2 regions of the Niveibacterium sp. COAC-50 genome follow, and region 1 is predicted to be linked to the other one. Evidence: predicted binding sites of a transcription regulator. Region 1 holds the regulator's gene; the other holds the start of a gene.

What was found. The regulator LexA, encoded in region 1, represses DNA repair genes until DNA is damaged. The targets are predictions, from matches to a motif close to ACTGTATNTANATACAGT.
Region 2: HH302_RS15670 (ATP-dependent helicase) is a predicted target of LexA. The motif match lies at 4,174-4,191, and genes of this name have one in related genera.

What each region holds. Positions count from the first base shown of each region.
Region 1 is NZ_JABCJM010000001.1:976,066-987,423, forward strand. Features, by position in the region: gene fabI (enoyl-ACP reductase FabI) at 1-655, opposite strand, end outside; gene HH302_RS04355 (methyltransferase) at 771-1,967, shown strand; gene HH302_RS04360 (hypothetical protein) at 1,974-2,597, opposite strand; gene lexA (transcriptional repressor LexA) at 2,594-3,196, opposite strand; gene HH302_RS04370 (zinc-dependent alcohol dehydrogenase family protein) at 3,238-4,233, opposite strand; gene HH302_RS04375 (peroxiredoxin) at 4,436-4,855, shown strand; gene HH302_RS04380 (peptidylprolyl isomerase) at 4,855-5,334, shown strand; gene HH302_RS04385 (ABC transporter substrate-binding protein) at 5,847-8,051, shown strand; gene HH302_RS04390 (ABC transporter permease) at 8,048-9,025, shown strand; gene HH302_RS04395 (ABC transporter permease) at 9,022-10,470, shown strand; gene HH302_RS04400 (dipeptide ABC transporter ATP-binding protein) at 10,467-11,358, shown strand, end outside.
Region 2 is NZ_JABCJM010000004.1:28,419-39,776, forward strand. Features, by position in the region: gene HH302_RS15660 (sensor histidine kinase) at 1-1,197, shown strand, start outside; gene HH302_RS15665 (SLATT domain-containing protein) at 1,361-2,086, shown strand; gene HH302_RS15670 (ATP-dependent helicase) at 2,090-4,153, opposite strand; gene HH302_RS15675 (hypothetical protein) at 4,340-4,774, shown strand; gene HH302_RS15680 (polyamine aminopropyltransferase) at 4,926-6,443, opposite strand; gene HH302_RS15685 (DUF350 domain-containing protein) at 6,550-6,768, opposite strand; gene HH302_RS15690 (hypothetical protein) at 6,784-6,924, opposite strand; gene HH302_RS15695 (DUF4178 domain-containing protein) at 6,924-8,843, opposite strand; gene HH302_RS15700 (SPFH domain-containing protein) at 8,910-9,935, opposite strand; gene HH302_RS15705 (type III pantothenate kinase) at 10,006-10,716, opposite strand; gene HH302_RS15710 (biotin--[acetyl-CoA-carboxylase] ligase) at 10,716-11,358, opposite strand, start outside.

The DNA of each region.
Region 1 (11,358 bases):
GACGCAGCGGCGCATTCCGTTCGTTGAATGCCAACAGTTTGCCGAAATTGCCGATGCCCGATGCAGCAAGGGTCTTGATCGGCCCGGCGGAAATGGCGTTTACGCGGGTACCCTCTGGGCCGACGCAGGTTGCCATGTAGCGCACCGACGCCTCAAGGCTTGCCTTGGCGAGGCCCATAACGTTGTAGTTCGGCAGGGAGCGAACCGCGCCCAGATAGGACATCGTCAGCAAGCAGCCGTTGCGCCCTTTCATGAGTGGGCGTGCGGCCTTGGCGAGCGCAGGGAAGCTGTATGCGGAGACTTCCTGGGCGGTTCGGAATGCGTCGCGCGAGAAGCCGTCGAGGAAGTCGCCCTCAAGCGCGTCGCTGGGCGCGAACGCGATCGAATGCACAAGGCTATCCAGGCCGTCCCAGCGCTTGGCAATCGCGTCGAACAGGTCCCTGATCTGCGCGTCGTCGGCGACGTCGCAGGGGAAGATCATGTCCGAATCGAACTCTGCCGCGAACTTGCTGATCCGCTCATGGAAACGGTCGTTCTGGTAGGTGAAGGCAAGGTGTGCGCCCTCACGATGCATGGCCTTGGCAATACCGTAAGCAATCGAGCGATTGCTGAGCAGGCCGCAGATGAGGATGCGTTTGCCGGCGAGAAAACCCATATACAGTCTCCTTGTTGCGGACCCGGGATTATATCGGAGGTCCGCGCTGAACCCTTAACCCTGTCACGGCCGCAATGAAGGGCCATTGATACAAGTATATGAATTGCTGGAAGGTATGACGGAGGCCCTCACGAATCAGGCGATCACAGCGAGGCGGATCCAACTGGAATCCGTGCTGCTTGCGGCGGCCCCGCTCTGGCGCGAGATGCCGTTTCGCATCGAACGGCCGCAGTGGGTGGATGCGTTCCCGGAACTTGATGCCGAGCTTCAGTGTATGCCCATGGACGCGCTGGCGCAGCTACTTGGCAACAACAGTGCTTTGGTTCAATGGCTCTCGGATCGTGTGGCGATTCCCGGCTATCGCTCGGGTCTGATTCATGTGGCAGCGCTTGCCCGAGTTGGCGGCAATGTTGAGGCTCGTTCCGCATGGGGTGTGCCCGGGCGAAAGCTGGCGCAGATCGAGGCGTTCGCGAGTGCGGTTGGTAAGCCGCCGGCGGCCGTACTCGAATGGTGTGCGGGCAAGGGGCACCTCGGGCGTCTTGTCGCGATGACCCGTGGTGTGGACGTAACGTCGCTTGAGATCGATCCGGCGCTGTGTCACGCGGGAGAACGATTGGCCGAGCGCGCCAGGGCTGCAGGGCAGACCTTTGTGGTGGGTGACGCGCTAAGGCCAGAAGCCGCGGCGATGGTGGCTGGGCGTTACGTGATGGCGCTGCATGCCTGTGGCGACCTGCATCGCGACCTGGTCAGTGCGGCGGCGGGGGGCGGCGCAGCGGGGGTGGCGATAGCTCCGTGTTGCTACTACCGCTTACGAGAGACCGAATACCGCCCGTTTTCTTCCGACTCCCGGTTGCGGGTGTCTCGCGATGAACTCCACCTCGCGGTGACCGAGACCGTTACAGCGCCGGACCGCAACGTCCGAGAGCGGGATCGCGCTGCGCAATGGAAGCTCGCCTTTGTGGCATGGCGCGAGGCCTCGGGCGGCGGCTATCGAACGTTCAAACCGGTGCCGTCGGCCTGGATGCTTCAGCCTTTTTCCGAATTCATGGCGCGCATCTGCGATCGGGAGGGGCTAGCGAGTCCGCCGTCGTCGGCATTGTCTGGACTGCTCAAAGAAGGCCAGCGTCGATTCGACGTGATGATGCGGCGATCGGCCGTCCGCCTCGCGTTTCGACGGGTGATGGAGTTGTGGCTGGTCTGCGACCTTGCGACGCCCCTGATCGACGCCGGGTTCCGTGTGTCGATTGACGCTTTCTGTGACCGCATGCTGACGCCGCGCAATTTGCTGCTGAACGCCACGGCGCCGGGCTGACCACACCTATCTCGGAGCGCCTTCGGGCTTAATTTGTTGGTTGAGTGCCTGTGCTGCGGCCGGCTCTATAGTGACGCGCGTCCGATATGCAAGCCAACGTGAGCGCCAGAAGTAGGCAGCCAGACCCGCTAGGGCAGCGGCAGCCAGCAACCAGAAGGTGACGTTCTCCCAGAAGGCGAGGGGGTCGCTGCTGATGCTGAAATGATGTTCGATCGGCTGGCGGATCGTAATCCCGCCGGTGAGGAGGGCCCGCAAGGCTTTTGAGGCGGGCCAGCTGGCCGGGAGCAGGCTGGTCATGACGGCGCCGATCGTACAGACCAAGTCGGCCGCGTTGGCGCGGCTTTGCCGTCCGGGGCGGATATTGCTCTCGGTGCGCAGGAAAAGCGCCGCAACGAGGCTGGCGATAGTGCCGAGCGGTAGCGCGATGAGGCCGAGCCCGAATGCGGTGGCTGCCGCAAGGAACGCAGCGCCTTCAAGCGCTGCGATGTGGGACCAGGTTGGCAAGAGCTGCCAACCGAGCAGTGCGGTCGGGATCGCCAAGACCAGAGTCAGCAAGAAAAAACGGCGGCTGCGGGCAAGCAAACGCTCGCCATCGCTCAGGGGCAAAGGGCTGGGCACGGTGCTGATCAATGGAAGCCGTTGCGAATCAGGCCAACGACAATGCCTTCCAACTGAAACTCGTCAGGGTGGGGTTCGATTGGCGCGAAGTCCGGGTTCTCGGCCAGCAGGCGGATACTGCTGCCGCGACGCTCGAGCCGTTTCACGGTGACGTCGTCGCCGAGCCGTGCAACCACGATCTGGCCATTGCGGGCCTCAGGCGTGCGATGAACCGCGATCAGATCGCCATCAAGAATGCCTGCATCGCGCATCGATAGCCCCTTGACCCGCAGCAGATAGTCGGCCGCAGGTGCAAACATCGCGGGATCCACATCAAGGCGCTGCTCGAGGTTTTCGCTGGCAAGAATCGGGCTGCCCGCGGCGACACGGCCCACCACCGGCAGGCCCGTTTCTTCAAGCAGGCGGATACCCCGTGCTCGCCCTTCTTCCATCGCGATCGCGCCTTTTCTGACCAGCGCTTTCAGGTGTTCTTCCGCAGCATTGGGCGAGCGGAAGCCGAAAGCCTCACAGATCTCGATCCGTGTCGGAGGGCGGCCCTCTGTTCTAACGGTGCGCCGAATCAGGTCGAGGATTTCGGCCTGGCGAGGGGTAAGGTCGGATGCGTGCGTCATGACTGTATTTTTGTACAGAAACAGCTGTTGCGCAAGCGAGCTCAGGGGATCAGGACGGCTGCGCCCTGCAGCTTGCCGTTGCGTAGCTGTGCGAGGGCGTGGTTTGCGCGTGCAAGCGGAAAGCGTGTGACCTCGGTATGTACCGGATGCTGGCGCATGAGTTCAAGGAATGCGGTGCCATCCTGACGGGTGAGGTTGGCGACGGAGCGGATCTGACGTTCGCCCCAAAGCGCTGCGTAGGGAAAGCCCGGAATGTCGCTCATGTGGATGCCGGCACAGACCACCACACCGCCTTTGCGAAGCGCTGCGAGTGCCTTGGGCACCAGCGTGCCGACCGGAGCGAAGATCAGCGCCGCGTCGAGTTGCTCGGGCGCGGCAACGTCCGAATTGCCCGCCCACACCGCACCGAGCGAACGCGCGAATTGTTGGCTTTCGTGATCGTCCGGCCGGGTGAATGCATACACCTCACGGCCTTGCTGGCGTGCCACCTGGGCGACGATGTGGGCCGCCGCACCGAATCCGTAGAGCCCGATTCGTGTGCCGCTGCCGGCCATGCTGAGCGCGCGGTAGCCGATCAGGCCTGCACATAGCTGCGGCGCCAAGGAGGCGGCGTCGTCGCCATCCGGCAGCGCGAAACAGTATCGCGCGTCGGCGACGCAGTGTTCCGCATAACCGCCGTCGATCTGGCATCCGGTGAAGCGCGCCTGATCGCACAGGTTCTCGCGGCCGCTCACGCAATACGCGCATCGGCCACATGTCCAGCCAAGCCAGGGCACGCCAACGCGCTGGCCGCGACTGAAGCCGCCAACGCCTGCCCCGACAGCCTCCACTCGCGCGACGATCTCGTGTCCCGGTACGATGGGCGTGTGCGCTTGCGGCAGTTCGCCGTCGACCAAGTGGAGATCTGTGCGACAAACGCCACAGGCTTCGACGCGAAGGAGCAGTTGGCCGTATGCTGGCTGCGGCACAGCGCGTTCGATTTCGACGAGCGCTTGATTCGGGTGTTGCAGTTGCATTGCGCGGGACGTGCGAACCATGAGACCTCCTGATGTCGGATGCTTGTGGTGCAGCGTGGCTTGATCTAATCCTAGTGGACTTGCGGGCGCATGGCGCAGGAGGTGCGGCATGGAGTGCGGCGTCGGGGCAGATCGACTTCCGGTAGAATCCGGCCCACACCCGGGAGGCACAGCATTGGCTCCGGGCTGCGTCGCGCCGCACTTTGTGCTGCCCGATGCGGACATGGAGACTTTCGACCTGCGTGATGCGACGCAGCGTGGCGTGGTCGTGCTGTGCTTCTACCCTCGTGATGGAACACCTGCCTGTACGCGGCAGGCGATTGAATTCAGCGACCACGAAGACGACTTCATCCGTGAAGGGGCGGCCGTCATCGGGATCAGCCCGGACGATTGCCTGACGCACGCCGCGTTTCGCGATGAGCATGGGATTTCGATCCGCCTGCTGTCCGATCCCGACCTGGAAGTGTGCCGACTCTATGGGGTGCTGCACCGACGTGAGGGCTGTGAGCGCGATACCGTGCGCCGCACAACCATCCTGATCGATCGCGCCGGTGTTGTGCGTCACCTCATTGATGACGTTCAGCTACGTGGGCACGCAGCCGAAGTACTCAAGCTCGTTAAAGAAATAGCAAGGAACAACTAATGGAAATCGTAAAGAACGCCGTCGTGACCCTGAACTACACCGTTCATGACCCGGACGGCAACATGATCGACGACGGCAAGAACCCGCTGGTCTATCTGCATGGTGGCTACGACGCCATCTTCCCGCACCTGGAAGAGGCGCTGCACGGCAAGTCGGTTGGCGAGAAGATCGTCGTCAAGCTTCAGCCGGAAGATGCGTTTGGCGATTACGACGAAAGCCTGGTCATGATCGAGCCGGCCGACCTGTTCCCGGACAACATCGAGATCGGCATGGCGTTCGAGCGCGTCGGTGAAGACGGTGAAGAGGACATGCTTTTCCGCGTGACCGATATCGCCGAGGGCAAGGTCGTGGTGGATGGCAATCACCCGCTCGCTGGCACCGCGTTGGTGTTCGACGTGACGGTGGCGGAAGTGCGTATGGCGACGGCGGAAGAGATTTCGCATGGTCATGTGCACGGCGCAGGTGGTCATCAGCACTGATTGCTGAAGCGCCCGGCTTGCCGGGCGCTCTGCATGCAAGAAAACGGCATTCGGGCCTTGGCCTGGATGCCGTTTTCTTTTGTGCCGCCAGCAGGAAAGTTTCGGGCGCCTGGCAACAAGCGCTCAAGTCGGCAGCCCGGTAACGTCCGCCGCGTCATTGCAGTGTGGCGGGCCGCGTCGTTGGCACCGTGGTGGTGCCAAGTTGCTTGCCTGGAGGGGTCAGGCTTGGGATGTGGCGCGCGGCATTGCTTGCGACCGAGACGGCGTTTGTCGATTGACATGCGGTGAATGTTGCGCGGAATGCGACTGGAAGTTCGATGTATTGCGTGAGTCGTGAAGAGCAGGGTGTGTCCAGGTCGTCGGATGGCTGCTTTGGCATGAATGCTGCTAAACCCGAAACTTTTACTGGATTCGTGTCTGATGTTTGAACCGATGTTGGATGCTGTAGCGCGGGATCGCGCGATTCGGATGAGTCTTGATGCCGGGTCGGCGCCGCGATGGATCGCGTCGTCATGATCACGACGAAGCTGAGCTTTCTGGCGGCGTTGCTGATGGGCGCGGCGCTCGTCCTGACCGGTTGTGATGAGGTGTGGAACAGCCCATATCCTGCGGCTGAGCGAGAAAAGCGCTTCCTGCACGAAGAGTTCAACTCGCGTCCGAAACACTTTGATCCGGTGCAGTCCTACGTCGAAGACGAAGCGTGGTTCACCTACTCGATCTACGAGACGCTCTACGAATTTCATTACCTCAAGCGCCCTTTCGAGTTGCAACCGGGGCTTGCTGCCGCGATGCCGAAGGTCAGTTACCTCGACAAACAGGGCCAACCGTTGCCAACGGACGCCCCTGCGGCCGACATCGCACAAAGCGTCTACGAGATACCGTTGAAGTCGGGGGTGCGCTTCCAGCCCCATCCGGCCTTGGCGCGTGATGGCGCCGGCAAGCTGCGGTATGAGGGGCTCGACGATGCGAAGCTGGGCGGGCGTTCGCAAATCACCGATTTCGAGTTCACCGGCACGCGCGAGCTGGTGTCGGAGGACTTCGCCTACGGTATCAAGCGGATTGCGCGCCCGAAGCTGGAATCCCCCTCGCTCGAGCTATTCAAGCAGATCCTTGGTTTTGATGAGCTGATTGCGCAGCTGGAAGCCGACGTGAAGGCCGGCAAGGCGGACCCGGATGGCTGGATCGATCTGCGCAAGTACCCTTTGGCCGGCGTTGAGACGCCTGATCCGCACACGCTTCGGATTCGCCTGAAGGGCAAGTATCCGCAGTTCATCTACTGGCTTGCGATGCCGTTCTCGGCGCCGATGCCTTGGGAGGCGGAGAAGTTCTACGCTCAGCCGGGCATGGCCAAGCGCGAACTCACGCTCGACATGTGGCCGATCGGAACCGGCCCGTTCATGCTCACGCGAAACCGCCCGTTGCGCGAGATCCTGATGGAGCGGAATCCGAACTTCCGCGAGCAGACATACCCGTGCGAAGGCGCGCCCGGCGACAAGGAGCGCGGCTTGCTCGACGATTGCGGCAAGCGTCTGCCGATGATCGACGGCGTGAAGTTCGTCTACGAGAAAGAGGCGACGCCGTTCTGGAACAAGTTCCTGCAGGGCTATTACGACTTCTATGCCTCGACCCGCTTCAAGACGATGGCGAGTTTCGATACCGCGCTGCAGATGCAGGGCGGTGGGCTCTCGCTATCCGATGCGATGAAGAAGCAGGGCATCACGCTGAAGACCGAGATCGAGCCGGCCACCGAGTACTTCTTCGTGAACATGCTCGACCCGCTGATCGGCGATGGCGGGCCGACGCCGCGGGCGCGTGAGCGCGCCCGCAAGGTACGTCAGGCGATGGCGATTGCGTTCGACATGGAGGAGTACCTGTCGATCATGAAGAACGGCCTCGGCATTCCCATGCAGGGACCGATTCCGCCGGGGATTGCCGGCTACAAGACAGGCGAGGCGGGCATCAACCCCTATGCCTTCACATGGAAGAACGGTCGCCCCAAGTTGCGCTCGATCGACGAGGCCAAGCGCTTGCTGGCCGAGGCGGGCTATCCGAACGGACGCGACGAAAAAACGGGTGAACCGTTGGTCATCAACCTCGACGTCTACGACGTATTCAAGCGCGAGCAGTTAGAGATCGTCATCAAGCAGATGAAGCGCATCGACATCCAGCTGGTGCCGCGACTGACCGAGTGGAACCGCTGGCAGGAAATGCACCGCAAGGGCGCGGCTCAGCTCTCGTTCTGGGGCTGGAACGCGGACTACCCCGATCCGGAAAACTTCCTCTTCCTCTTCTACAGCAAGAACAGCAAGGCGAAATACCAGGGTGAGAACGTCACGAACTACAACAATCCGGAGTTCGACAAGCTGTTTGAGCAATTCCGTGGCATGGACGTGACTGCAGACCGGCAGCCAATCATCGACAAGATGGCCGACCTGGTGAGGCGCGATGCACCGGTGCTGGCCGGCTGGCACAACGAGGCCTTCGAGCTCTCACACAGTTGGCTGCGTAACTCGATGCCGGTGCGCATGCTGCACACCAATCGCAAGTACCTCTCGCTCGACGTTGCGAAACGCAATGCGCTGTCGGCACAGTGGAATCGCCCACAGCTGTGGCCGTTGGCGCTGCTGTTCGCGGCAATCGCTGCGCTCGCTGTGCTCGGCGTGCGCCACTACCGCCGCCATGAAGCCCAAACGGCCCGCTCGGAGGCTGCCCAATGATTGCTTACCTCATCCGGCGTCTGCTATGGGCCTTGCCCACTTTGCTGGGCGTCAATCTGCTCGTCTTTGCTTTGTTCTTCATCGTCAGTAGCCCTGACGACATGGCGCGTGCACAACTGGGCGCCAAACGCGTGACGCAGGAGGCAATCGAACGCTGGAAGGCGGATCACGGCTACAACAAGCCGCTGTTCTACAACCACGACGCGGAGGGCTCGGCGCGGTTTACCGACACCATCTTCGTGCAGAAATCCGCCCGCATGTTCCTGCTCGATTTCGGCAAGAGTGACCTCGGGCGCGACATCAACCATGAGCTGTCTGCACGCATGTGGCCGTCGCTCGCGCTGGCACTTCCGGTCTTCTTGATTGGCCTCTTTGTTGCAGTCGTCGCGGCAATGGTATTGGCGTTCTTCCGTGCGACCTGGCTCGACTACTCTGGCGTGATTGCCTGCGTTCTGCTGATGTCGATCTCCAGCCTGTTCTACATCATCGCCGGCCAATTCATTGTCGCCAGGGCATGGAGCCTTGTGCCGATTTCCGGTTACCAGAGCGGCATGGATGCGATGCGTTTTCTGGCGCTGCCCGTGCTGGTCGGCGTGGTGGCGGGCTTGGGCTCGAACGTGCGTTGGTACCGCGCGATCTTCCTTGAAGAAATCGGCAAGGATTACGTGCGTACCGCGCGGGCCAAGGGCTTGTCCGAGGGCGCAGTGCTGTTCCGCCACGTGTTGAAGAACGCAATGATCCCGATCCTTACAGGCACCGTTGTGGTGATTCCGTCGCTGTTCCTCGGCAGCCTGATCAGTGAGGACTTCTTCGGCATCCCGGGGCTGGGCAGCTTCACGATCGAGGCGATCATGATGCAGGACTTCGCCATCGTCCGCGCCATGGTGTTCATCGGCGCCTTGCTCTACATCCTGGGCCTGATCCTGACCGACCTTTCCTACACCCTGGTTGACCCGAGGGTGCGACTGCAATGAGCGATTTCCAGATTGTTGTCCTGTGGTCGGACGTGCTGTTCGCGGTTCTGCTTGCTGCGCTCGCGGCGGGCATCACCTATGCGTTTCGCCATGAGCACCTGCGCCGCGCATGGCACACCGTGTTCGCGAACCGCAGCGCGATGGCCGCGTTGGTGATCCTGCTGGCTTACCTGCTGGTAACCGTGCTCGATTCCTTCCATTACCGCCCCGCGCTTGACCAGCCGGCCGGTGCGCCGCAGACCAAGGTGCAGTACTCGGTCGAGGTGCTGTCGGTGTTGGACGTCGCGCTTTCAACGCTGCGCGATACCCGCGAGAAGACCTACTCCGCGCCATTCGCGACGCACTTCTTCGAAAAGCAGATGCTCGAAGCGCCGGACGGCAAGCAATACCGCGACTACCCACGGCTCAAGTTCGGCGGCGCGCACCTCAAGGATCCTGCGGAGCGCGCCGGCGACATTGCTGTGCGTGCCGCATGCGGCGCCGCGATCGGCGGCCTTCTGTGGCTGCTGGCTATGCTCCCGATCGTGCGGGGCGTTGCGCGTAGGCATGGTTGGACGCTGGCGCGGGCCGCACGCGAAGTGCTGCGCGGCGGCACTCAGATCGCGTGGGATGGCTTTGCCTGGGCGCTGCTGTTCGTGCTGGTTCTCGCGGGCGTGCTCGGCACTTTATCGGGCCACTACCATGTATTCGGCACCGACGCGACCGGCAACGACGTGCTCTACCAGACACTCAAGGCGATGCGCGTCGCGCTGATGATCGGCACCCTGGCCACGCTTGTGGTGCTGCCGCTTGGCATCGGCCTCGGGCTCGCAGCGGGTTACTACCGTGGTTGGGTGGACGACACGATCCAGTACATCTACACGGTGATCAGTTCGATCCCCTATGTGCTGTTGATTGCCGCCGCATCGCTGATGATGACGATGCTGATCGAACGCAATGGGGCGCTGTTTACGACCGCTGCATCGCGCGCCGACGCCAAGCTGGTGGCCCTGTGCGCCATCATCGGCGCGATTTCCTGGACCACGCTGTGCCGGCTGATCCGCGCCGAGACCCTGAAGCTGCGCGAGCTCGACTATGTGCAGGCCGCGCGCTGCTTCGGTGTGTCGAGCCTGCGCATCATGCTGCGCCACATCCTGCCGAATGCCTTCCACATCGTGCTGATCACCGTGGTGCTGGATTTTTCCGGCCTGGTGCTCGCAGAAGCGGTGCTGTCGTTCGTCGGTGTGGGCGTCGATCCGACATCGATCAGCTTCGGCATGATGATCAACAAGGCGCGTGGCGAGCTCGCGCGCGATCCGCTGATCTGGTGGTCGATCAGCGCAGCCTTTGTCTTCATGGTGAGTCTGGTGCTCGCCGCCAACCTGTTTGCCGATGCTGTGCGCGAGGCGTTTGACCCGCGTGCTTTGCCGTCGCGCCGCCGCCTTCGCCTGGGAGCCGCAAAATGAGTCAGGCCCCCGTTGAAACCGTACTCGCGCTGCGCGAGCTTTCGATGCACATCGACAGCGAGCGGGGCGTCGTGCGCGCGCTCGATCGCGTGTCGTTCGAAATCCGCGCCGGTGAGACCTTCGCGCTGCTCGGCGAATCCGGCTGCGGCAAGTCGATGACCGCACTCTCGCTGATGCGGCTGTTGCCGCCCGCGGGGCGTGTTGCCGGTGGTGAGGTGCGCATGGGCGGGCGCGATCTCTGCAGCCTGACCGAGGCGCAGATGCGCCGGGTGCGTGGCGGCGATCTCGCGATGATCTTCCAGGAGCCGGGCACCAGCCTCAATGCGGTGCTGACGGTCGGCCAGCAATTGGGCGAGGTGCTCGCGATCCACCGCGGCCTGAAAGGCGCCGCGGCGCGCGCCGAGGCTGTGGCGTTGATGAAGCAGGTCGGTATCCCCGATCCGGAACGCAGACTGACTGAATATCCGTTCCAGTTCTCGGGCGGCATGAAGCAGCGCGTGATGATCGCGATGGCGCTTGCCGGCAAGCCGAAGCTCCTGATCGCTGATGAACCGACGACCGCGCTCGATGTGACAATCCAGGCGCAGGTGCTCGATCTGATGGCGACGCTGCAACGCGAGCAGCGCATGGCGATGATGCTGATCACGCACGACCTGGGTGTGGTCGCCAAGATGGCGCATCGCATCGGCGTGATGTACGCCGGCCACTTGATCGAGGAAGCGCCGCGTGAGCGTTTCTTTGCCAAGCCGGCGCACCCCTATTCGGTGAAGCTATTTGAGGCGCTGCCGGAGGGGCATCGCCAAGCCGGCAAACTTGCGACGATTCCGGGCTCGGTGCCGCCGCTCACCACCGATTTCATTGGCTGCCGTTTCGCTGAACGCTGCCCCC
Region 2 (11,358 bases), on a different contig from region 1:
CTGATCCGTGCGCTGCGGGACAAGGAAGCGCGCTTCCGCGAGCTGACCGAGTTGTCGTCCGACTGCTACTGGCAGATGGATGCAGAACTGCGTTTCAGCGAGATCGTGGGCAAGGATCTCGCAGCGTCCGGCATCGATACCACGCGCTGGCTCGGCCGCGTGGTGTCCGCGCTCCCCCTGCATGCCGACGAAGCCACGCACGCCCACGCGATCGAAGCGGCCATGCAGCGCCGCGAGGTGTTCTCCGAGGAAGTACTGCGGCTCACCGCGGACGATTTGCAGCTGCGCTACCTGGTACTGTCCGGCGCGCCGCAGTACGACGCCCGCGGGCGCTTCCTTGGCTATCGCGGCGTGGGACGGAACATTACGCGCCAAAGGCAGGCGGAGGAACGCCTGCGCCACGCACAGAAAGACCTGCTGCGGGCCGAGCGCCTGGCCTCGCTCGGCAGCCTGGTCGCCGGCGTGGCGCATGAACTCAATACGCCGATCGGCAACTGCGTGACGGCCGCGAGTGCATTGAACGAGGAAATCGAGCGATTCGACGCAGCAGTGGCCGAGGGGAAGATCCGCCGCGTCGACCTGAGCGACTTCACGGCCTACGTGCGCGAGGCGGTGCATCTGCTGCGGCGCGGCCTCGATCGCGCGGCCGGCACGATCCGCAAGTTCAAGGAGGTGGCTGTCGATCAATCGAGCGACCGTCGCCTGGTATTCGATCTGAACAACAAGCTCGGCGACATCGTCGGCCTGCTCAGCCCGACGCTCGCGCGCCGCGGCGTAACGCTCGATGCGCGTGTGCCCGAAGGCCTCGTGATGGACAGTTTCCCGGGCGCGATCGCGCAGGTGGTCGACAACCTGGTGCTCAACGCGCTGACCCACGCCTTCGAAGGCCGCGAACGCGGCGAAATTCATCTGATCGTGTCGCCGCTTGCTGACGACCGCCTGCAGCTGAGCGTGAGCGACAACGGCGTGGGCATGAGCGCCGCCGTGATGGACCGCATCTTCGAGCCCTTCTTCACCACCCGCCTCGGCACGGGCGGCAGCGGCCTGGGTCTCTACATCGTGCGCAACATCGTGCAGGAGGTGCTGGCGGGCACCATCGACGTCGCCAGCACGCCCGGCAGCGGCACCACCTTCACGCTCGAATTCCCGCGCGTGACGCCGGAGACCAGCGCCGCCCCCCCGGAGGCACTGCGCTGAGTCTTTCGTGACGCGCGGCCCTATCGGCCGCCCACGATTTGGGGTTCAATGCGCGCAGCATTGCCGTGCGGCCCACCGGCCCACGACCGGCAATGCCCGTCGCTCCCTAGAACCCGCACAGCGCCTGCGCGCCGTGCTTACTGGCAGAGGCTTTGACGCAAGCATGCAAACGAGTTTTTCAGACTGGGTTTCCGGCGCCGACGAACTGAGCGCGAATTCTGCGCAGCGCCAGTTGCTCGCCATCCGCACTTCCGCCCGCAGCCGCTCGCACGCCGGGCTGCGCCTGCAGCGCCAGGGGCGCGCGTGGCTGGCAACGCTGATCGCGCTGTCGCTCGGCCTGATCCTGATCCCGCTGCTGCAGAACGCCGGCGTGCGGCTTGCACTGGCGCCCAACGTGCTGAATCTGTTGCAGATCTTCCTCGGCGTATCGGTGCTGGTTTGCGTGGTGCTGGTCGCTTCGGCCAACCATGCGCTGCGCGCCCGCGTGCTGCTCGAGTGTGGCGATCGACTGCGCGAGCTGGCGCGCGAATTCGAGAAGGTGTGCGAAGACGTCGGCCCCGGCGCGATTTCGTCGCATATCCTCGATGAATTCCGGCTGCGCCATGCCGACACCCTGCGCAACCTGGAAACCCCATCGCGCAACGATCAGCGCCTCGCGCTGCTGGACATGCCGGGCGAACACCGCCTCGGCCGCGGCGAGCGGATGCGGCTCGCGCTACGCGCACAGCTCACGAATGTCTCCGGCCTCGCGCTGCCACTCGTCATCGTGGCGCTCGAAGCCGTGTTCGTTGCCCATGCGCTGGGCTTGCCGCAGATGGGCGGCGACCCGCTGGTGGCCAGCAGCGTCTCGGCTGGCGACGCCGAACCCTCGCTGCGGATCAGCCGCTAAACCTTAACCCCACATGCCGCGCAGCTTCGCGGCGATATCGACCACCGCTTGCGGCGGCGGCGTGACAGCCCCCGCCGCATTGCTTCCGGCCACTGGCCACACGGCCTGCTCGAAGTGCTCCAGCACCGAGGGCGGGATGAAGCGGGTGCGCTGGGCATACACATGACGGTCACCGCCGCCGCTCTGCTGCGTCACGTAGAAGCGCTGTGGCGTGAGCAGATGGAGCGCGTCCTTCGCGCGCGTCATCGCCACGTAGAGCAGGCGGCGTTCCTCTTCGATCTCTGCGCTGCTGCCGGTCGCTAGGTCTGACGGAATGCAGCCGTCCACCGTGTTGAGCAGATAGACCGACTCCCACTCCTGCCCCTTCGCCGAATGGATCGTCGACAGGATCAGGTAATCCTCGTCGAGCAGCGGTACGCCGGATTCGTCGCTGGTCGCGTCCGGCGGATCGAGCGTCAGTTCGGTCAGGAAGCGTTCGCGATTCGGGTAGCTCGCGGCGATGCGCTCCATCTGCAGCAGATCGGCCTCGCGGATCGCAGCGTCCTCATACTTGCGCTCCAGGTGCGGCGCATACCAGCGGCGCACACGTTCGAGATCGGCCGGCCAGGCGGCGCGCAAGCGCAGGTCGCCCAACAGCGCGGGGAGTGCCGCCCAGGCCTCGCCCGCCGACGAGGGTGGCGCGAAATCCGCCAGCGCCGCCACCGGGTCGTTCGCCGCCTCAACCAGATCGACGATGCGTGCCGCGCTCTTCGGGCCGATGCCCGGCATCAGTTGTACGGCGCGAAAGCCCGCGACGCGGTCGCGCGGGTTCTCGGCCCAGCGCAGCACCGCCAGCATGTCCTTCACATGCGCCGCTTCGAGGAACTTGAGGCCGCCGAACTTCACGAACGGGATGTTGCGGCGCGTGAGTTCGATCTCCAGCGGCGCACTGTGATGCGCGGCGCGGAACAGCACCGCCTGCTTCTTCAACGCCACGCCTTCTTCGCGACGCGCCAGCACCTGGGCGGCCACGTAGCGCGCCTGGTCCGCCTCGTCGCGCACGGTGACCAGCTGCGGGCGCTGGGTTGCGCCGCGCTCGCTCCACAGGTTCTTCGTGAAGCGCTCGGCCGCGAGCCCGATCACTGCATTGCTCGCGGCCAAGATCGGCTGCGTCGAGCGGTAGTTACGCTCCAGCGTCACCACCGTAGCTGGCTGCGCAAACTCGCCGGGGAAGTCGAGGATGTTGCGCACCGTTGCGCCGCGGAAGGCGTAGATGGACTGCGCATCGTCCCCAACCACCGTAAGGCCACGACCATCCGGTTTGAGCGCGCGCAGGATCGAGGCCTGCAGACGGTTGGTGTCCTGATACTCATCCACCAGCACATGCGCGAAGCGCTGGCCAAGCTCGGCGGCGAGCGTTGGCTCCGCCGCCATGTGCGCCCAGTAGAGCAGCAGATCGTCGTAGTCGAGTACGTCCTGCCGCTGCTTGGCAGCGACGTAAGCGCCAAACAGCTTCTTCAGATCGTCTTCCCACATCGCGCACCAGGGGAAGGCATCGCGCAGCACATCGGCCAGCGGAGCCCCGGTATTCACCACGCGGGAGTAGATCGCGAGGCAGGTCTGCTTGGTCGGGAAGCGCTTTTCCTTCGCCGACAGGCCCTGCTCGTGCCGCACCAGATTCATCAGATCGCCGGAGTCTTCACGATCATGAATCGTGAAGGCGGGCCCGAGGCCGATCCTTTCCGCGTATTCGCGCAACAGGCGCGCGCCGATGCCGTGAAACGTGCCGGCCCAGCTCAGGGCTGCGCGCGCCAGCGCCGGGTCATCGCTGGCGCTGCCGAGAATGCGCTCGACGCGGCGCGTCATCTCCACTGCCGCCCGCCGCGAGAAGGTGAGCAGCAGGATGCTCGCCGGGTCCGCGCCCCCCAGCACCAGGTGCGCCACGCGGTGGGCCAGCGTGTTGGTCTTGCCCGAGCCAGCGCCGGCGATTACCAGCAGCGGCGCGGCGTCGGCGTACTCGACGGCCGCCTTCTGCTCGGGGTTGAGGCGCGCGGCAAACGTGGCAGGGGCTTGGGCAAGGGCTGACATGGGATGACCCGAAGGCAAAAGGTGTATGAATATACACCCTCAAAACCATCGCACCAGCCCATCGCGGCGGGCCGCAGCGCCACGCGAACGCAGCGCGCCGACGAAGCGACGACGCATCAATCGCCCGGCAAGGTAGGCATGCGTTGTCCATACTTTGTCCACCAGTCACACAAGGTGGAGGGGGCAATGCACATCATGCCGTTTGAAAACGTGACGCACGACGACGCCCGTGCGTCGCTCGACGCCGATCTGCGGCACGCCGTGCCCGGCGTTCGCAAAGCGGGCTACGACCACAGCAGCGACCCGCGGATCCACTTGAGTGCGCTCGCCGAACGCTGGCTCGCCGAGTCGCGTGACCCCAACGCCAATCTGCTCGCCGACACGTTTCCACATGTCGCGAACCAGCTCGCGCTGATCTGGCGCGAACCGTTCACCGCGCTGGACTACCTCGACAGCCTGATCACCGATACCCGCTGCGGCCGCCAGGGTTTCCCGGAGCCGGCACTGCGCGCGCTGCTGAAACTGCATGACCGCTGCACCGCGGCGCTACCGCCGCGCAACCCCTTCCTGCCGAACGATCCGTGGATACGGGGCAGCGACTCGGGCGAACGCCGGCACTGACACCGGCCTGCGCTTGGGGAAGGTCGGAAGAGGTTAGCGAGACGGATGCAGCGCAAGGCGCAGCGACCAAGACATATCAAATGGATAGGCGCGGGAGCGAGCACGCCACAACGCCGCGATGCGCCGTCGCAGCCACTTATTCAGACCTTCGTCAGCGGATCGCGTGCCGCCACTCGTCTTCGAACGTCCGCACGAGGTTCTGGCTGTTCAGGTGATTCGGTTCCGCCGCAACGCGATCCATATCGCGCGAGAAGTTGAACATCGCGGCCAGCGTGCCCCCGTCGAGAAAACGCGTTGGCACCGGCAGCGTGGCGGGCGGCTCGTAAGGCACACGGCCGGCGAGGATGTAGCCCCACTCACCGAAGGAAGGCACCAGTGCATGGTAGGGCGCGGTCTGAAAGCCCGCCTCCTCCAGCGTCGCGACCACCGTCCAGTAGGCCTTGCGTGCGTAGAACGGGCTGGTCGCCTGGATCACCGCGCGCCCCTCGGGCACCACGTGGCGCGCGAGCAGCCGGTAGAACGCTGTGGTGTAGAGCTTGCCGACGGCGAAGTTGGACGGGTCGGGAAAATCCACCACGACGAAATCGAAACGCTCGCGTGAATCCTCCAGCCAGCGCCCGGCGTCGGTGTTGATGACCTGCACCTTGGGCGAATGGAAGGCGTTACCGTTGAGCGCCCGAAGCGCCGGGGCATCGCGGAACAGCGAAGTCATGCCCGGGTCGAGATCCACCAGCGTGACATGTTCGATCTGCGGGTACTTGAGGATCTCACGCACGGCAAGGCCGTCGCCGCCGCCCAGCACCAGCACGCGGCGCGCCCACGGCAAGCTCGCGAGGCCCGGATGCACCAGTGCCTCGTGGTAGCGGTACTCGTCCGCCGACGAGAACTGCAGGTTGTTGTTCAGAAACAGGCGGAGATCGTCCTTCCAGCGCGTCAGCACGATGCGCTGGTACGGCGTGGTGCGGGTGTAGAGGATCGGATCCTGGTACATCTGCTGTTCGGCCCAGCCGGTAAAGCGCCCGGCGAAGCCGAAGCCAGCCGCGATCACCGCCAGCGTCACCGCGCACTGCACCACGACCAAGCGTGCCTGCGGCAACTGCGCGCGGAAGACCGCTACGGCCCACAGCGCGACCGCCGCGTTGAGCAGACCGAACAGGAGTCCAGTGCGTACCAGCCCGAGGTGCGGTGCGAGCAACAGCGGAAACGCGATCGACACCGCGAGCGCGCCCAGGTAGTCCACCGTCAGCACCTGAGATACCAGATCGCGTAAGGACAGCTCGCGCCGCAGGATGCGCATCACCAGCGGAATCTCCAGCCCCACCAGCACGCCGACCGCCAGCACCGCGCAGTAGAGCATCACGCGAAAGGGTGCTGCCTCCAGCGCGAAGATGCCGAACAACGCTGCGGGCGTGAAACCACCGACGAGCCCCACCAGCAGTTCGAGCTGGATGAAGCGCAGAACCAGATTGCGCTCGACGTACTTCGACAGCCAGGAACCCACGCCCATCGCGAACAGATAGGTGCCGATGACGGTGGAGAACTGCGTCACCGAATCGCCCAGCAGGTAGGAGGACAGCGCCCCGGCGACCAACTCGTAGGCCAATCCGCAGGACGCGACGATGAAGACGGAAACGAGCAGCGCGTGGCGCTGTGTGCGAAGTGAGCTCATCTGAATGCGCGACGCAGCCAATCAAGCTGGCGCCCGCCAAGGGGGTCTATGACGTGGTGTGGCACTTCCGCCGCGCGAGGCGGCGGAAGCGAGGCGGTGCTCGCGACTAACCGTGAATCGCCGCGGCCACGATGATCGCAATGCCAAGGCACATCGCGGCGACGATGATCGCAAGCGGCAGGTTGCGCTCCTTCACGATCTCGCGCCACAGGTCGTAGGGCGTGATCTTGTCGACGATGATGAAGGACACCCAGAACACCACCACGCCGAGGATCGAATAGACGATGGAGCCGAGCAGCGGCCGCGCGTTGAAGAACAGTTCCATGATTGGGGCTCCTGCTTACTTGTGATAGAGGCGCCCGCCGCTGGAGCGGGCGCTCGAAGAGGTACCGCGCTCGTCGAACAGGCCATAGCCGCGCGAATCCATCCAGCCGAGCAGCGAAATTGCGAGCAGTGCGGTGACCGAGAAGAGCTTGATCATCAGTCGTCGTCCTCCGAGCTGCTGGTCATCGGATGGTCACTCTCGCTCCAGCGCGCCACCTCGAAACTGTAGCTACGCACGAAGGCAAACAAGGGAAAACACAGCAGCAGCAACCAGCAACTGGCGAGGTTGGAGAACGGCGGCGGCGCCACCCGCAGCGTGACCTGATCGGTCAACAACTGCGACGCATCGGCCGGCAACTCGCCACGCACCACGAGGTGGTATTCACCCGCCGGCACTTGATAGAACACCGCGCTACCGCTCTGCCCACCCTCGGACCACGACCCGTCCGAATCGTAGCCAGAGTAGTACGAGATCTCGTTGGCCGCAGCGAAGTGCTCGCCCGAGCCACGATTCACCAACTCGACCTCTACCCCCGCCCAGGTGTTCGACACCGGCGCGAAGTGATCCACCTCGACACGCCGTTGGTCCGACGGAATCCGGAAGGGCTCTGAGGTCAGCGAGGTTTCCTGGCCCGGCTGCAGTTCGAGTCTCGTCTGATGAAACACCGCCGACGACCCGCCCGTGAACACGCCGTGCACAATCCACGCCACCAGCGCGAACACCAGGAACAAGCCCAGCACCGGCCAGCGCGTCGCAGCATGCGGGTTGGGCTGACAGGCATTCACACCCGAGGCGCGCATCAACGGGCGCTTGAGCGCAAACGCCGCAGTGACTTCGTCTGGCGACAGGTAGCGGCCGGCGGACCAGGTCCATTCGTTGTCGGTCTGCTCGCAGGACAGTACGTTGGGCGGTGCAATGAAGTCGCGCACCTGCACCTTGTCACCCAGACGCACCCGCCAGGTGAACTCACCCAGCACCGAAATCACCTCGGCGCGGTAATCGGCAAAGTGGCGGTAGCGCGAGCCACCAAGCGTGTATTCCGGTCGATCACCGCCGACGTTTTGCACCGGCAGCTTGTCGATCTGGCGCACGAAGTTCCAGTGACCACGCTCTGATACGAGCCAGGCGAATCCACCCTTGCCGTCGTACAGCAGGTACTCGTCCCAGGTGCCGACCTCATGCGGCACGCCTTTGCGCATGAAGCCGATGGCTTCCCACTCGACGCCGTCGAGCTTGCCCTTGCTGCCCAGCGCGAGCGGCGGCACCACGCGCGAGCTGGAACGCGCAGCGTCGCGCACCTTGGCGACCTTGCCATCCACATCCGACAAGGCGCCGCAACTGGTGCACGCCACCGCCAGCACGCCCTGATCATGCAGCGACCACGGCGCACCGCAGGACGGGCAGGCAATCGCTTCAGCCTTCCGTGCCGGCGTCGCCACCAGCGCCTCGCTGGCGCGGTCGCGCGTATTCGCGAGCTTGAGTGCAGCGCGGTCCACCGAGGCGCCAACATACACGGTGGCCGGATCGGACGAATAGTCGATCGTCGCAAACGCATCATCCGGCCCGCGCAGATCGATCACCGGCGCGATGTAGCCGGCCCCGACAACGAAGGGCAGCTCGCCCTCGCCGGAAAGGCAGACAGCCTCCTCCTTGTTGCTGACCTCGAATACCTTGCCGGCGATCTGCACCCGCGCGCCAGGGCGGATCGCCTCAAACGGCGGGAATTCCGGTCGCGAAGGATGCGGCAGTGTGACCGTCCACTGCCCGCCTGATTCCGACATCCAGCCGAACTTGCCGTCGTCGAACAGGATGTGCCATTCGTTCCAGAAGCCGGCGTCGTAGCGCAACTGCAGCCGGCCCACCACGCCGAAGCCGGTACCGCCCCAACGCCCCTGCGTGCCGATCTGGACCGGGCTGTCGTCCGGCAACAGCTCGGCCATGCGGCCAAGATTCTTAAGCGTGTCGCCATCGCGTGCGAGCGTCGCACGGCAGTACGCGCACACCGCCAGCGCCGAGGCGGCGGACTGGAAGCGCACAGCGGCGCCGCAGGAGGGGCAAATTACGTTGACGGGCATGCGTGCAGGTCAGCGAGCTTGCCGGCAGCGCGTGCATGCACGGCAAGCATCCACGTCACACGGCGCTCAGGAGAGCTTGCCGAGCAGTTCGGCCTTCTTCGCCGCAAACTCTTCGGCGGTAAGGATGCCCTTCTCCATCAGGCCATGGAGCTTTTCCAGCAAGGCCACGACATCCTCCGCGGACTGCGCCGGTGCCGCGGCCGCGGGTGCAGCGGCCGGCGCCGCGGCCTGCGTAGCTTGCGTGAAGGCGCCCGCCATTGCCTGCCCCATCGCGATGCCAGCACCAAGGCCCGCACCCGCGCCAGCAATACCGCCTTCATTGCCCGCGGCAATCGGGATCGCGTTGGCGGTCTGGTACTGGGTGAACTTGTTGAGGTCACCCACCATGTTCATGCCGATGCGCTGGTCGAGCACCTTCTGCAGCTCTTCCGGCAGCGACACGCTCTCGACCACGAAGTTGTCGAGCGCCAGGCCGAACTTCGCGAAGGCCGGCTCCATGCGCGCCTTGAGTTGCGCGCCGAACTCCGACAGGTTGGCCGCCATGTCGAGGAACGCCACGCCGGATTCGCCGAAGAGCTCGCTCATGCACGACACCATCGTGCCGCGCAGTTGGCCGTCGAGGTCGTCCACCGTGTAGTGCTCGCGGGTGCCGCTGACTTCGGTGTGGAACAGCTTCGGATCGACGATGCGATAGCCATAAAGGCCAAAGGCACGCAGGCGAACGATGCCGAAATCCTTGTCGCGAATCGTCACCGGCTGCGGCGTGCCCCACTTGCGATCGAGCTTGAGCCGCGTGCTGAAGAAGTAGACGTCGCTCTTGAACGGCGACTGGAACAGCTTGTCCCAGTTCTGCAGGTTCGTCAGGATCGGCAGCGTCTGCGTCTTGAGCGTGTAGAGGCCCGGCGCGAAGAGATCCGCGACGCGGCCTTCGTTCACGAACAACGCGGCTTGCGACTCGCGCACCGTGAGCTGGGCGCCGTACTGGATCTCCATGTCCTGCATCGGATAGCGCGACACCAGTACGCTGTCGTCGTCTTCCGTCCAGTGGATGACGTCGATGAACTGTTTCTTGATGAAATCCATCAGAGCCATGGCTGGGATCTCCTGAGGGTAGAGCGGGGATGCTACTGCGCCGCGGGCTTGCGAACCAGATCCCGGCCGTTCAGGCCGTGTCGCGCGCCACGCAGAGCAAGCCTTCGAGCACCAGATTCGGGAAGTCGATACGCGGCGGCGCGATCAGCGGCGCCAGCGCTGCAGCAGATCCGCCGGACAACACTACCGGCGTGTGGGCCGGCATCTCCTGGCGAAAACGCTCCACCGCGCCCGACTGCGCATAGCGGATACCGGTTTCGATCGCGTCGTGCGTGTTCTTCGGAAACGCCACGCAATCGCCCTCGGCGAGCGGCAGCGCCGCCGTGCCACCGGCCAGCGCGCGCAGCATCAAGCCATGCCCCGGCAGGATCAGCCCACCGAGGAAGTTGCCGCCAGCGTCGATCGCATCCACCGTCGTCGCGGTACCGGCGCTCACCACCACGCACGCGCCGCGCACCCGATGCCAGGCACCGATTGCGGCTGCCCAGCGATCCGGCCCGAGCCGCGTCGGCTCCGCATAACGGTTGGTCACACCGCAGCGCGACAGACTCGCAGCAAGCCATTCGGCGCGCCCAGCGGTATCGCCCAGCTGTTCCAGGATCAGCGAACGGATCGCATCGGAGGCCACATGCGCGATCAGCACCCGCTCGGGCACACCGAAACGCATGAAATCGCAGGTCGCCAGTGCGTCATGGGCAACATCCTCACGGCACAGCCAACGGCTGCCATCGTGAAAACCCCATTTGACGCGGGTATTGCCAGCATCGATCAGCAGGTACATCAGCCGCGCCTCCGCAGCGACACATCGCCGCCCAGCACGCGCACCAGCAGGCCATCGCGCTCCAGCATCAAGGCGCCCTCTGCATCAACGCCGCGGCACAGGCCTTCCGCCTCGCCGCTGTCGTCGACCAAGCGCACCGGCTGATCCTGCAACGCATGGCGCGCCTGCCAGGCATCGCGCAGGACCGCGAACCCCTGGCGCTCAAACAGGTCGAGCGTGGTGGCCAGCGACGCCAGCACGGCAGCCAGCACAACCACCGGATCGGTCGACACGGCGCTCGACTCGGAAAGCCCGGCGACCGGCTGATCCAGCACATCGCCGGGCGCCGGAGGCGCCAGATTGAGGCCGATTCCGATCACCGCCGCCGTGCGCGCACCGCTTTGGTGCAGCTCAATCAGGATGCCACCCAACTTGCGTCCGTCAAGCCAGATATCGTTCGGCCACTTCAGTGCAATGTCGCGCGCACCAAGGCCTTCGAGGGCCTGTGCAACGGCCAGGCCGGCGGCAAGGCTGAGCCCGGAGAGGCGCGTGCCAGGCTGAAATCGCCACAGCAGGGAGAAAGTGAGGCAGGCCTCGGGTCGCGCCACCCATGCGCGGCCACGACGACCGCGACCAGCGGTCTGCTCGAGCGCCCACAGCACG